Regions from separate parts of the Arthrobacter sp. YAF34 genome, predicted to be linked through region 1. Evidence: riboswitches for the same ligand, from Rfam matches in the RefSeq annotation. Region 1 holds a riboswitch; each other region holds the start of a gene.
The links. Region 1 has a riboswitch for cyclic di-AMP ahead of AB4Y72_RS07895 (M23 family metallopeptidase). Riboswitches for the same ligand answer to the same signal wherever they lie in the genome.
Positions count from the first base shown of each region.

Region 2: linked by a shared signal. The riboswitch ahead of AB4Y72_RS09620 (hypothetical protein) and the one ahead of AB4Y72_RS07895 (M23 family metallopeptidase) in region 1 are both predicted to bind cyclic di-AMP.
Region 3: linked by a shared signal. The riboswitch ahead of AB4Y72_RS18255 (hypothetical protein) and the one ahead of AB4Y72_RS07895 (M23 family metallopeptidase) in region 1 are both predicted to bind cyclic di-AMP.

Region 1 is NZ_JBFRCV010000005.1:90,740-94,644, forward strand. Features, by position in the region: gene AB4Y72_RS07880 (MFS transporter) at 1-444, shown strand, start outside; gene serC (phosphoserine transaminase) at 447-1,577, opposite strand; gene AB4Y72_RS07890 (metal-dependent transcriptional regulator) at 1,922-2,617, shown strand; cyclic di-AMP (ydaO/yuaA leader) riboswitch at 2,762-2,977, shown strand; gene AB4Y72_RS07895 (M23 family metallopeptidase) at 2,982-3,800, shown strand.
Region 2 is NZ_JBFRCV010000006.1:165,113-169,017, forward strand. Features, by position in the region: gene AB4Y72_RS09610 (glycosyltransferase) at 1-421, opposite strand, end outside; gene AB4Y72_RS09615 (dihydrofolate reductase family protein) at 719-1,282, shown strand; gene AB4Y72_RS09620 (hypothetical protein) at 1,398-2,189, opposite strand; cyclic di-AMP (ydaO/yuaA leader) riboswitch at 2,189-2,358, opposite strand; gene AB4Y72_RS09625 (HAMP domain-containing sensor histidine kinase) at 2,524-3,905, opposite strand, start outside.
Region 3 is NZ_JBFRCV010000018.1:15,456-19,360, forward strand. Features, by position in the region: gene AB4Y72_RS18250 (sensor histidine kinase) at 1-840, shown strand, start outside; gene AB4Y72_RS18255 (hypothetical protein) at 968-1,669, opposite strand; cyclic di-AMP (ydaO/yuaA leader) riboswitch at 1,674-1,878, opposite strand; gene AB4Y72_RS18260 (hypothetical protein) at 2,082-2,306, shown strand; gene AB4Y72_RS18265 (cation:proton antiporter) at 2,441-3,655, shown strand; gene AB4Y72_RS18270 (DNA alkylation repair protein) at 3,686-3,905, opposite strand, start outside.

The sequences.
Region 1 (3,905 bases):
TACTTCTGGTTCGGGATTGCGCTGGTGCCGGTGGGGCTGTTCGCGATCACCATGATGACAAGCGCCAACGGGTACGTCCAGACCACGACGGACCCGGTGATGCGGGGCCGGGTGATGGCGCTTTATATGGCGATCTTCATGGGCGGAACGCCCATCGGTGCGCCGTTCGTCGGCTGGGTGGCAAACGTCGCCGGCCCCCGCTGGTCCATGGCGGTAGCGGCCGGCGCCGGCCTGCTCGCGGCCCTGATCGGGCTGCTGTGGATCATCCGGGCGAAGCAGCTGCGGCTCCACTTCAACCGCCGGGCGCGCGGGCTGCGCTACTTCCGCCTGGCCGCGGACACCGCCGCCGCGGGCGCGCAGATGGACGGGCAGCCAGCCGGCGCCGCCGGAAACGGCGACGGCGCCGTCCGGGCACCTGGCCGGGACGACGCCGTCGGACGCTGAGGCTACTTCTTGAGTTCGGCCACGACGAAATCGATGCATTCGAGCAGCGCCGAGACATCGTCCGGCTCGATCGCCACGAAGGTGGCGATGCGCAGCTGGTTCCGGCCCAATTTACGGTAAGGCTCAGTGTCGACGATGCCGTTGGCGCGGAGAACCTTGGCGATGGCTGCGGCGTCGATCGATTCGTCGAAGTCGATCGTGGCGATCACGTTCGAGCGGTCCTCGGCGTTGACCACGAACGGCGTGGCGTAGCCGGACGCCTCGGCCCAGCGGTAAATCCGGCCGGCTGAATCCGCGGTACGTGCGGAGGCGAAGTCCATGCCGCCGTTGGCGTTGAGCCACTGCACCTGGGCATCCAGGGTGACCAGGGTGGCCAGCGCGGGGGTGTTGTAGGTCTGGTTCAGCCGGGAGTTGTCGATTGCGGTCTGGAGATCCAGGAAATCGGGGATCCAGCGGTTGCTGGCCTTGATCCGGGCTGCCCGCTCCAGCGCAGCCGGGGAGAACAAGCCAAGCCACAGGCCGCCGTCGGACGCGAAGTTCTTCTGCGGCGCAAAGTAATAGACGTCCGACTCCGCCACGTCCACGTCCAGGCCGCCGGCGGCCGAGGTCGCGTCCACGAGGACCAAGGACCCGTCGTCGGCACCTGCCACGCGCCGGACGGGAGCCGCCACGCCGGTGGACGTCTCGTTCTGCGGCCACGCGTAGACGTCCACGCCGGACTCGGCCCTGGCGGTGGGACGGGTGCCGGGCTCGGCCTTGAGGATGGAGGACTCGGCGAGGAACGGTGCCTTGTTGGTGGCCGAGGCAAACTTCGAGCCGAACTCGCCGAAGGACAGGTGCTGCGCCTTGTTCTCCACGAGTCCGAAGCTGGCAATGTCCCAGAACGCCGTGGAGCCGCCGACGCCGAGGATCACTTCATAGCCTTCCGGGGCGCGGAAGAAATCACTGAGGCCGCTGCGGACAGAGCCGACCAGGTTCTTCACGGGTGCCTGGCGGTGCGAAGTTCCCAGCAGGTTCGCCGCCGCCGCGGCGAGGGCCTCCATCTGCTCCGGCCGGACCTTGGACGGTCCGGCGCCAAACCGTCCGTCCTTGGGCAGCAGGTTGGCGGGGATCGTGATGCTGGTGTCGCTCACAGTGGCTCCAATTTTCGGCTGGGTCGTGACGTGGCGGGGAGGTGGACGGGAAGGGATGGCTGCAACGGGCACCCTTTTCATTCTGCCTGTCCCATTTTGCCTGACGGCCCCCGTCGACACGGAAAATCCTCTGTCATAGTCCGGTCATTGAGACGCCCGGCGATCGGCCGGGCTTCGGGCGTCGGGCGCCTTCCTGGCAGGACGAATAATTATCTGGAGTAATTCAAAATAGGCTAGGCTGTCCTGCGAACGTACGGCGGATCCCGCTAGGGCGCATCCTGCACGCAGCCCGCACGCGGTACGGTGGGAATGACGCAAGGACTGCGCTCGAGGAGCTGAGCTGAATGACGGATCTGATCGATACCACGGAGATGTATCTCCGGACCATTCTGGAACTTGAAGAAGAAAACATCGTCGCCCTCCGCGCCCGCATCGCCGAACGGCTCCGCCACTCCGGCCCCACAGTTTCCCAGACCATCGGCCGCATGGAGCGGGACGGGCTGGTGGTTGTATCCGGCGACCGGCACCTTGAGCTGACCGAAACTGGCCGGAAACGCGCCATCGGTGTCATGCGCAAGCACCGACTCGCCGAACGCCTGCTCGCAGACGTGATCGGGCTCGACTGGGCGTACGTCCATGAGGAAGCCTGCCGCTGGGAGCACGTCATGAGCGAACGCGTCGAGCGTAGGATCTTCGAGCTGCTCAACCACCCGACGGTTTCGCCCTATGGAAACCCCATTCCGGGGCTGGCCGAGCTGGGTGGTGCACCGTCCGGTGCCCACGCTGACGGGGTCCTGAACCTGCTGCAGGCCATGACCGGCTATGGTCCGGACTCGCGGATTACGGTCAACCGGCTCGCGGAGCCGATCCAGGTGGAACCGGAGCTTTTGGCCCAGCTCGACGAGGGCGGCATCCGGCCCGGCGCGCTGGTCTCGCTGGAGCGGGTGGGGGAGTACATCTCGGTCCGCGTGCCGGATATCGAAGGCGCCCTGGAATTGCCGCCCGAAGTTGCCGCGCATGTCTTTGTCACCGTCGCCTGACCAGCCACAACGTGCCAGTCATGGGACAACCCACGAGTTTTGCACAGGGCGGTCACGGATTTATTACCGGGTGGCTTGATCCCCTATAGTTAGTGCCCTGTACCGATACCAAAGCGTTATCTGATCCGAAGCCGAGCCCTGCCAGCGGATCAGCAGCAGAACGACCTCCTGGCAGGGGCGGGGGAACCACTTTCGGCTGCTTCATCGCAGCCTCGGGGTGAAGTCCGTCAGCGGCAAGCAGCTTTCACGGCGGATCCCCAGGGATACCTCTGCGTCTGGTGCTTGCAGCGGCGGACCGGGTCTGTGATCTCTCTGACCCGAATCCGACAGCTAACTTCGCAGGCTCTCCAGAGAGGAACCGTTCTTGACCACCCAGACCGTCAGGGGACGTCGCCGCGCGACCGGTCCCGCTCCGGAGCCGCGTCCCGTTCTTGAGCCTATGGCCGATCGGCCGCGCGACCCGCACCGCGATGAACGCCGTCGGCGGCGCGGCCCGTTCCGTCAGGTAACGGACTTCGCCGCGGCCAGCGGCGTCGGCCAGAAGGCCGGGATCGCTCTGGCCGCAGCCGGTCTGATCCTCACAGTGACGGTTCCCGTCACTAGCCCGGTCATGGCTAATACGGGCGCATCGGGCGCACTTTCCGCCGCGGTGCAGCCGGATGTCACGGCTGCCGCCGCGGCGAAAGTCGATTTCAGCCGGACCGCCATCGCCACCAAGGGCGACCCGGACGGCAAGCTGAAACAGTTACTCAGTGCCCAGTCCGTCGGCAGCATCACCCGCGCGGCATCGAAGGGCACCTTGGGCCCACCCCTGGACCAGATGATCACTGCCTCGCCGTTCGGCTACCGTGTCAGCCCCATCACCGGCGTTGTGGGCGAGTTTCACCGCGGCCAGGATTTCGTCGCCCAGTGCGGCACCCAGGTCCACGCGGCAGCCAGCGGCACCGTGACCTTCAACGGATGGCACCCCTACGGCGGCGGAAACCGTGTGGTCATCGATCACGGCAACGGCCTGGAGACCACCTACAACCACCTGTCCTCGTCCTTGGTCACGGTGGGCCAGAAGGTCTCCCGCGGCGACGTCATTGCCCTGAGCGGGACCACCGGCGCCTCCACGGGCTGCCACCTCCACTTTGAAGTCATGGTCAACGGCAACGTCGTTGATCCGCTCGGCTGGCTCTAAATAGACGATGGACCTCTCTCGCATCCATGTGACACGCCGTGATCTGAATGTGACATTGAGGCCGGACTCCTGTAGGGTTTGAAGCACGCCAACTTTTCCGAAGTT
Region 2 (3,905 bases), on a different contig from region 1:
TGTTGCCGCGGCCTTTTTCAGCCATGTGGACCACGGTCACCTCGCGGAGCTCGCGGGCTACGCGTTCGGCCGTCTTGAGAGTTCCATCGGTGCTGGCGTTGTCAGCCACCGTGATCCGGAACGGGTGCGGGAAGGAACCGAGAAGGTAGGCGTGGAGCCTGCGCAGGCAGGCTTCGAGGTCCCGTTCCTCGTTGAACACCGGGATGGTGACGTCCAGCACCGGTATGGCGGTTCGCGTGTCGATGGCGTTTCGCCGGCTACGCGGGCCGGCGACGGCCGCGGCGGACGGTCCCGGGGCGGGCGCGTCGGCCAAAGCGAGTCCGGACGGCGAGGGCCCGGAGTGTGTGGCGGGTGCAGCCGGGCCGGCCGGCGTCTCCGCGGAGTGGGGCTGGGTTCCTGGGGCCTGGTCTGTGAACGTCATGGCTCAACTGTCCCGTCGCCCCATATGAGGGCTTTAGGGTCAAGCTGTGCGGGTGCTGTGGAAGTCCGGCCGATCCGGCCCGGTGATTCCAGAGTTACTGGAGCGGCTGTCCGGGGACGGTTGACCAGTGATGCCCCGCGCACGAGAATGCGAACCATGAGTGACCGCCGCGGCCTTTCCGGGCCGGCTCCGTTCACCGTCGTCGATTCGGGTCCGAATGGAGCTAACCCGAGATCGGCCCGCGGATCATCGAGGACGGGGACACGGTGGTGCTCGACGAGACGGAAGGCTGGCGCCGTGCGGAGACTGATCTACGGCATGAATCTGACCCTGGACGGCTACATCGCCGCGGCCGGCGACGACATCGGCTGGAGCGAGCCGAGCGATGAACTGTTCCAGTGGTGGCTCGACCAGGAGCGGGCTAGCAGCCTGTCGCTGTACGGCCGCAAGCTCTGGGAGACCATGAGCTCCTTCTGGCCGACCGGCGACCAGCAGCCCAACGCCACCCCGGCGGAGATCGAGTTCGCGCGGAACTGGCGGGACACGCCGAAGGTGGTGTTCTCCTCGACGATCGACAAGGTCGACTGGAACGCCCGCCTGGTCACCGGCGACGCGATCGCCGAGATCACCCGGCTCAAGGCCGGCGACGGCGGCACGATGAGCATCGGCGGCGCAACGCTCGCCGGGGCGGCTATGCGGGCCGGGCTGATCGACGAATACGTGCTAGTCACCCATCCGGTCCTGGTGGGCGGCGGCACTCCGTTCTTCACCTCGCTGGACAGCTGGGTGAACCTGAACCAGGTGGAGACGCGGACGCTTCCCGGCGGCGTGGTCATCACCAGGTACGAGACGAGGCGCTGAGCGCGATTCCTCCGCGCGGTCGGGGGAGGTCCATCTTCGGTTAAACAGTCACGCACAGAAGGCCCCGGATCCATGTGGATCCTGGGCCTTCTGGGAGGGGCTGGCTGATGCCGGCTTAGTACCAGTTGTGCGCGTAGTGGAAGTCCAGAGCGCCGCAGGGGGAGCCGTACCGCGTTTTGACGTAGTTCAGGCCCCAATTGATCTGGGTCCGGTAGTTGGTCATGTAGTCGGCCCCGGCGCTCGCCATTTTCGAGGCGGGCAGCGACTGGACCACGCCGTAGGCGCCGCTGCTGGCGTTCGTGGCGGTGGTCTTCCAGTCCGATTCCTTGGTCCAGAGCTTCTGCAGGCACTGCATCTGCCCCGGTGCCCAGCCATAGCTGCCCAGTCGGGCCGCGGCGTAGGCCTGCGCGCCGGAGGGGTCGTCGACGGCGACCGGTGCCGCCGCGGGGACCGGCGCCGCTGCGTGGACAGGTGCCGCCGGACGGGCGGGCGCCGCGGGGCTGGCCTTTGCCGGTGCGGCTGCGTGAGCGGCCGGCGCCGGTGCTGCGGCCGGCTTGGCCTCCGGAGCCTTGGACACCACGGCGCTGTTCGGCGGCGTCGTGGACCCAGTCACCTGGATGCGTTCGAAGTTGAGCTTGGCCAGCGGGTCCACGCTCGTGACGGATTCGGCGCCCGCAACATTGGCGGTGTGGGCGCCGGGCTCTGCCGCCTGGCTGGCAGCGCCGCCCCCCACCAGCAGTGCGCCGGCGACCGTGACGATGGCCGCACGGTGGCCGGTGATGCCGAGCCCGGCGGCCAGCCGGGACAGGGCGGACGCCTGCTTGGCCGGTTCGGCGCGGTGGCGGGACCTGGCGGCGTGGGAATGCGAAACGCCCTCAGGGCGCGTTTGTACGTTGAGTTCAGTCATGATTGCCTCTCAACGCCTGCGGAGTTAGCTGTCGGGTTCGGATGAGGTCATCCGGCCGCACGGAAAGTCACGTGTCGGCTTCACCCCAAGGGCGCGTGTGTGCAGAATGCCCGGGAACTCTGGGTCCCCCGCCTCTGCCTGGTCAATCGGAATCCGGGAAGCGGCAGAGTTTGGCGTCCATCCGGATGTGCGGCACCGATGGCAGCGCACTCCCAAAACGCTACAGGACCTCGACGCTTAAGTCACATTTGGGTAACAGCAGTCACATCGGCGGGGTGTCGCCTTGCGCCCGATGTACCGGCGCTCCGGGGGCGGCGGGCGCTGCCGTGGGCGGCTAGGCCGACGGCGGAGCCGCCGGCAGCCGTACGGCGAACTCCGTCCGCCCGGGCCGCGAGGTGACCTCGACGGTGCCCCCGTGGGCATGCACGATCGACTGGACGATGGACAAGCCCAACCCGCTCGTTCCCTCGGAGGTTGGCGCGGCACCGCTGCCCGCCCCGCTCTGGTTGCCGGAAACGGCGGCGGAAGCACTGCCCGCGCGGGGCCTGGCAGCGGAGCCGGCCCGGGCCCCCGCCGTCGCGACCGCGGGCTGCGCGGTGACCGCCGGATTGGAACGCGAGGCGTCGGCCCGGGCAAAGCGGGCGAAGACACGCCCGATGAATTCGGGGGCGATGCCGCTGCCGTTATCCGTCACGGTGACCACGGCGCTGCCGTCAGCCGAACGCATGACGCCCGTGACCACCGTGGTCCCGGGTTCCGTGTGCTTGCGCGCATTGGACAGGAGGTTGGCCAGGACCTGGTGAAGCTGGCTCGCATCACCGCGGACCACCACGGGCTCGTCCGGGAGTTCCAGCTGCCAGATGCGGTCCGGGGCCATGACTTTCTCATCGCTCACCGTTTCGACGGCCAGCTGGGTGAGGTCGACGTCGGCGATCTTGAGCGGTTGCCCCTCGTCCAGTCGGGCCAGCAGCAGCAGGTCCTCCACGAGCGTGGTCATCCGCTCGGACTGGCTTTGCACGCGGGCGAGGGATTTCTCGCCGTCGGGCGTGAAATGCTCGGTCATCCGCATCAGCTCCGTGTAGCCGCGGATGGCCGTGAGCGGGGTGCGGAGTTCGTGCGAGGCGTCGGCGACGAACTGCCGCACCTTCATCTCGCTCTCCTGCCGCGCCTCGAGCGCATTGGAGACGTTGTCCAGCATCTTGTTCAGCGCGTAGCCCACGCTGCCCACTTCCGTTCCGGGATGGGCCGCCGACGCCGGGACGCGCACCCCGAGTGCCACCTCCCCGGCGTCCAGCGGGAGGCGGGAGACCTTGGTGGCAACCTCGGAGAGCTGTTCCAGCGGCTTCATGGTCCGCCGGATCAGGGCCGTTCCGGCGAGGCCGATCAGCACGAGCCCGCCGGCGGACACCACCACCATGGTCCAGACGAGCGAGGCCAGGGTGCTTTCCTTTTCGGCCAGGGGAAGTCCCGTGACGATCACGTCGCCGTACGGTGCGCGCACGGCCGTGAGCCGGTACGCGCCGGCCGAGAGAGTCCGGTCCACGGGCACGGCGTTCGGGGAGAGCGCCAACAGGACCGCGTTGTCGGCGCGGGAGAGGCTCTCGAGGGTTGCGTCCCCGGCCAGGAATCCGGCGCTGCTGACCTCGCCGTCCTCCAGCCGGGCATTGAGCATCCCGACGCCCTGCCCCCGGGCATCAAGGGGGTCGCGGCGGCCGC
Region 3 (3,905 bases), on a different contig from region 1:
GGCCCGGCAGCGTCCGGGACGGCCTACGCCTACCTGGATGCCAAGGATGTGCTCGAGGCCATGGTCATAGCCGGGATCGCGGGGATCGTCTTGGCAGGTCTCGTCGGGTGGCTCAGCGCGCGCAGCGCCATCCGCCCCCTCGGCGACGCCTTAGCCCGGCAACGGCGCTTCGTTCAGGACGCCAGCCACGAACTGCGCACGCCGCTGACCATCCTCGACACCCGGATCCAGCTGGCCCAGCGCAACATCGAGCCCGGCTCCCGGCAGGGAAAGGACCTGGCCCGGATCCGCGAGGACGCCGCGACGCTGACCGGGATTGTCAACGAGCTGCTCCTCGCGGCAACCACTGACGCACCGGACCGTTCGGCAGCGCCTACCGACCTCGCCGACACCGCCGCCGAGGTCGCCGAAAGCCTTCAGCTGGTGGCGGACCAGCGGGACGTGCGCCTCGAGTTCTCCGCCGACGCCCGGCCGCTGGCACGGATCGACGCGAATGCGCTGCGCCGTGCAGTGCTGGCCCTGGCGGACAACGCCCTGGCCCACACTCCTGCGGGCGGCCGCATCGGCATCACGACGTCGGTGGAGCAGAGCCACGCGGTTATTGCCGTGGCGGACACCGGGGCAGGAATCACCGGCGTGGATCAGGCGCGGATCTTTGACCGCTTCGTGCGGACTTCCGGAACCGGCGGAGCGCCGGGACAACGGAGCTTTGGCATCGGACTGGCGCTGGTCCGGGAAATCGCCGTCGCTGCCGGCGGCGCAGTCGAGGTGGCATCAACCGGCCCCGAGGGGACCGTCATGAAAATGAGGCTCCCGCTGGCCGGGACCGGGAAGCCCTGAAGATTCCTGGCGCCGGGTCTCCCGGACAGGGAAAAGACCGGCGATCGCTTGCCCCCAAGGGAAATCGATCGCCGGTCTTTCCGGACTATTCGGCCCCGCCGGCTAGAACCGGGAGGGACCGCTCGGCTTAGGCCCGGACGAAGGTCACGCCGCCGGTGGCGGTGAGCCAGGACAGCGGGTGGACGATCGTCTGGTTGGTGCCGTTCATGCCGCCGCTGATGACCTGGCCGTGGCCGGCGTAGATGCCAACGTGCCCGGACTGAACCACCATGTCCCCCGGCTGGGGGGTCGCCACAACGGTACCGAGGCCAAGGAAGTCACGCGGGGCGATGTCGCCGACCGGCTTGCCCGCCGCGCCCAGGGCCTTCTCCACCATTGCGGTGCAGTCCTGGGTGATGCCCAGCTGGCTGTAGGCGGCAGAGAGCATGACGGCGTTGCGGCCGGCGGCGGGCGCCGCGGCCGGGGCAGCCGGGGCGGCCTGCACCTGCACCGTGGCCTTGGGTGCGGCGGCAGGTGCCGCCGCGGGCGCCGCAGGTGCTGCCACTGGAGCGGCGGGGGCTGCTGCGGGAGCCGCGGCCACGGGCTTGGGCTGTTCGATGACTGGTGCCGCGACGGTGGCTACTGCGGGGCGGGCATAGCTGATCTTGACGCTTGAGTCTGCGCTGACCGGCGCGCTGACCAGCGACTTGACGTCCACGTTGGACGCCGGGGCGGAGTCACGCTGCGCGGGCGCGGCGGCAGCGTTGGCAGCCATGCCGCTGGTGAGGACCAGGCCGGACGCGGCGGTGACGACGGCGGCATGGCGCGCAAAAGTACTGATTGAAGTCATGAATGTAGCCTCTCCCAATGCCTGCGAGGTGAGCTGTCGGATTCGGATGGGAGTCACCCGGCCGCACTCTAGGGGCCCGTCGTTGCGGGCGCTGTGCGGCTTCACCCCAAGACCTGCGGAACAGCCAGGCCAAAAGTGGTTTCCCCGTCTCTGCCGGTCGTTGATGCGAGTTACCCCCGGGCCGCGGCAGAGTTAGGCAATCGGCTGGGGAGCGCCCGTATCGGAGACAACAGGCACTTATCCAACGTAACGCGATCCGCACCCCAATGTCACATTCAGGTAACGGCAGAAACGGCCCCATCCGTCAAATGCGCAGAGGACGGCGCGGCTTTTCGAACATAGGATGATGCCATCACCACCACCCTCGAAGCGGAGGCCCGAATTGAACAGCCACTGTGTCGCCATCTGCCAGTTGAGCAACCAGCCCCAGGAGGATTTCGACGTCAACACCGAACTGCTGATCCTGGACGGCGCGGACGTCCATGTGTCCACCTGGGACGCGGAACCACGGGACGGCGGCTTCGATGAGCACGTCCTGAACGACAGGGTGGACGCGCTCGGGTTCATGGTGATCAATGACTGGGCCTTCCTCGACGGCAAGGCCTACGCGGTGGTGGAGCGGCGGACCGCGCTTTAGCCGCGCGGCACAGGAGGCGCGTTACACGGTGGACGGGACTAGTCTCATTCCATGATCAAGGTTTCGACGGCCGGGCACATCCCGGCCACGGGGGCCGCCCCGGTGAGCCAGCGGCCTGCCCGCCGCGGCGAGCCGTGACATTTCTCACCCTGGCGCTGATCGCCGCCGTCGCTCTGGCCGGCCCGCTGCTGGCCCTGCCGGTGCGCTGGCGGCTGCCGGTGGTGCTGGGCGAACTGCTGGCCGGCATCGTGATCGGGCGGTCGGGCTTTGGCCTGGTAAACCCGGCCGATCCGACGTTCAGCCTGCTGGCCAACATCGGGTTCGCGCTGATGATGTTTGTGGCCGGAACCCATGTTCCCGTGCGGGATCCGCAGATCCGCTCCGGTCTCGGCAAAGGCGCCCGCAGGGCCGCGGCGTCCACAGCGGCCGCGGTGGCTGTCGGAACGGGCATCGGCCTGCTCTTCGGGACCGGACATGCGCCCCTGTACGTCGTGCTGCTGGCGTCTTCCTCAGCCGCACTGGTCCTCCCGATCGTCGATTCGCTGCGCCTCGGCGGACCCGACGTCATTTCGATGACAGCGCAGGTCGCGATCGCCGACATAGCCTGCATTGTGGCGCTGCCGCTCCTGGTGGATCCGCCCCACGCGGGCCGGGCGGCCTTGACCGTGATCACCGTGGCGGGCTGCGCCGTGGTTCTCTACATCGTGCTGAGATGGCTCGAGAACACGGGCATCCGCCAACGCGTGCACCGGCTCTCGGAAAACCGCAAGTTTGCCCTGGAGCTGAGGTTCCAACTGGTCGTGCTCTTTGCCCTGGCCGGTGTGGCGACTTTCGGCAATGTGTCCGTGATGTTGGCGGGTTTCTCCTTCGGCCTGGTGGTGGCTGCAGTCGGCGAGCCGAGGCGGTTGGCCCGCCAACTGTTCGCCCTCAGCGACGGCTTCCTGAGCCCGCTGTTCTTCGTCTGGCTGGGCGCCTCCCTCACGCTCAAGGACCTGGCCGGGCATCCGGACATGATTGGCCTCGGCGCGGCGCTGGGAGTCGGGACCCTGCTGACGCACTCCGGTTTGGCATTCCTGGGGCTCCCCCTGCCGCTCGGCGTGTTGTCGGCGGCCCAACTCGGCGTGCCGGTGGCAGCGGCAAGCATCGGCACGCAGCTTGATGTCCTGCTCCCCGGCGAGGCAGCGGCCCTGCTCATGGGCGCCCTGATCACGATTGCGGCGAGCGCGGCGGCCGGGTCCCGGGCAGCCAAGAGGTTCGCGCTCCCCGCGCACGTCAACGGGAAATCCGGCGGGACCGGCAGCGCCGTCGGCCAAGGCGACCCAGGCAATCCGGGCGAACCAAAGGGCTGACCGGGAGCGCGGGCAGTCCCCGCCGGTTCGTCAGCCTCGGACCGACGCGAACCGCAGCTCCGGTCTTTTCTTTGCCATCTCCGCCAGGACCCGGGAAACCGCCTCCCGGACCACTGCGCCGTCAGAGTCGGGCGTGGGCGTTTCGGACGGCTCGTGCTGCACGGAGCCGGCGTGTCGGACGAAGGTGTCCCAGTCCCCCGCGCCGGCGCGCAGGGCCAGCAGCGGCGAGAGCAGCGCGGCCCGGCGCAGC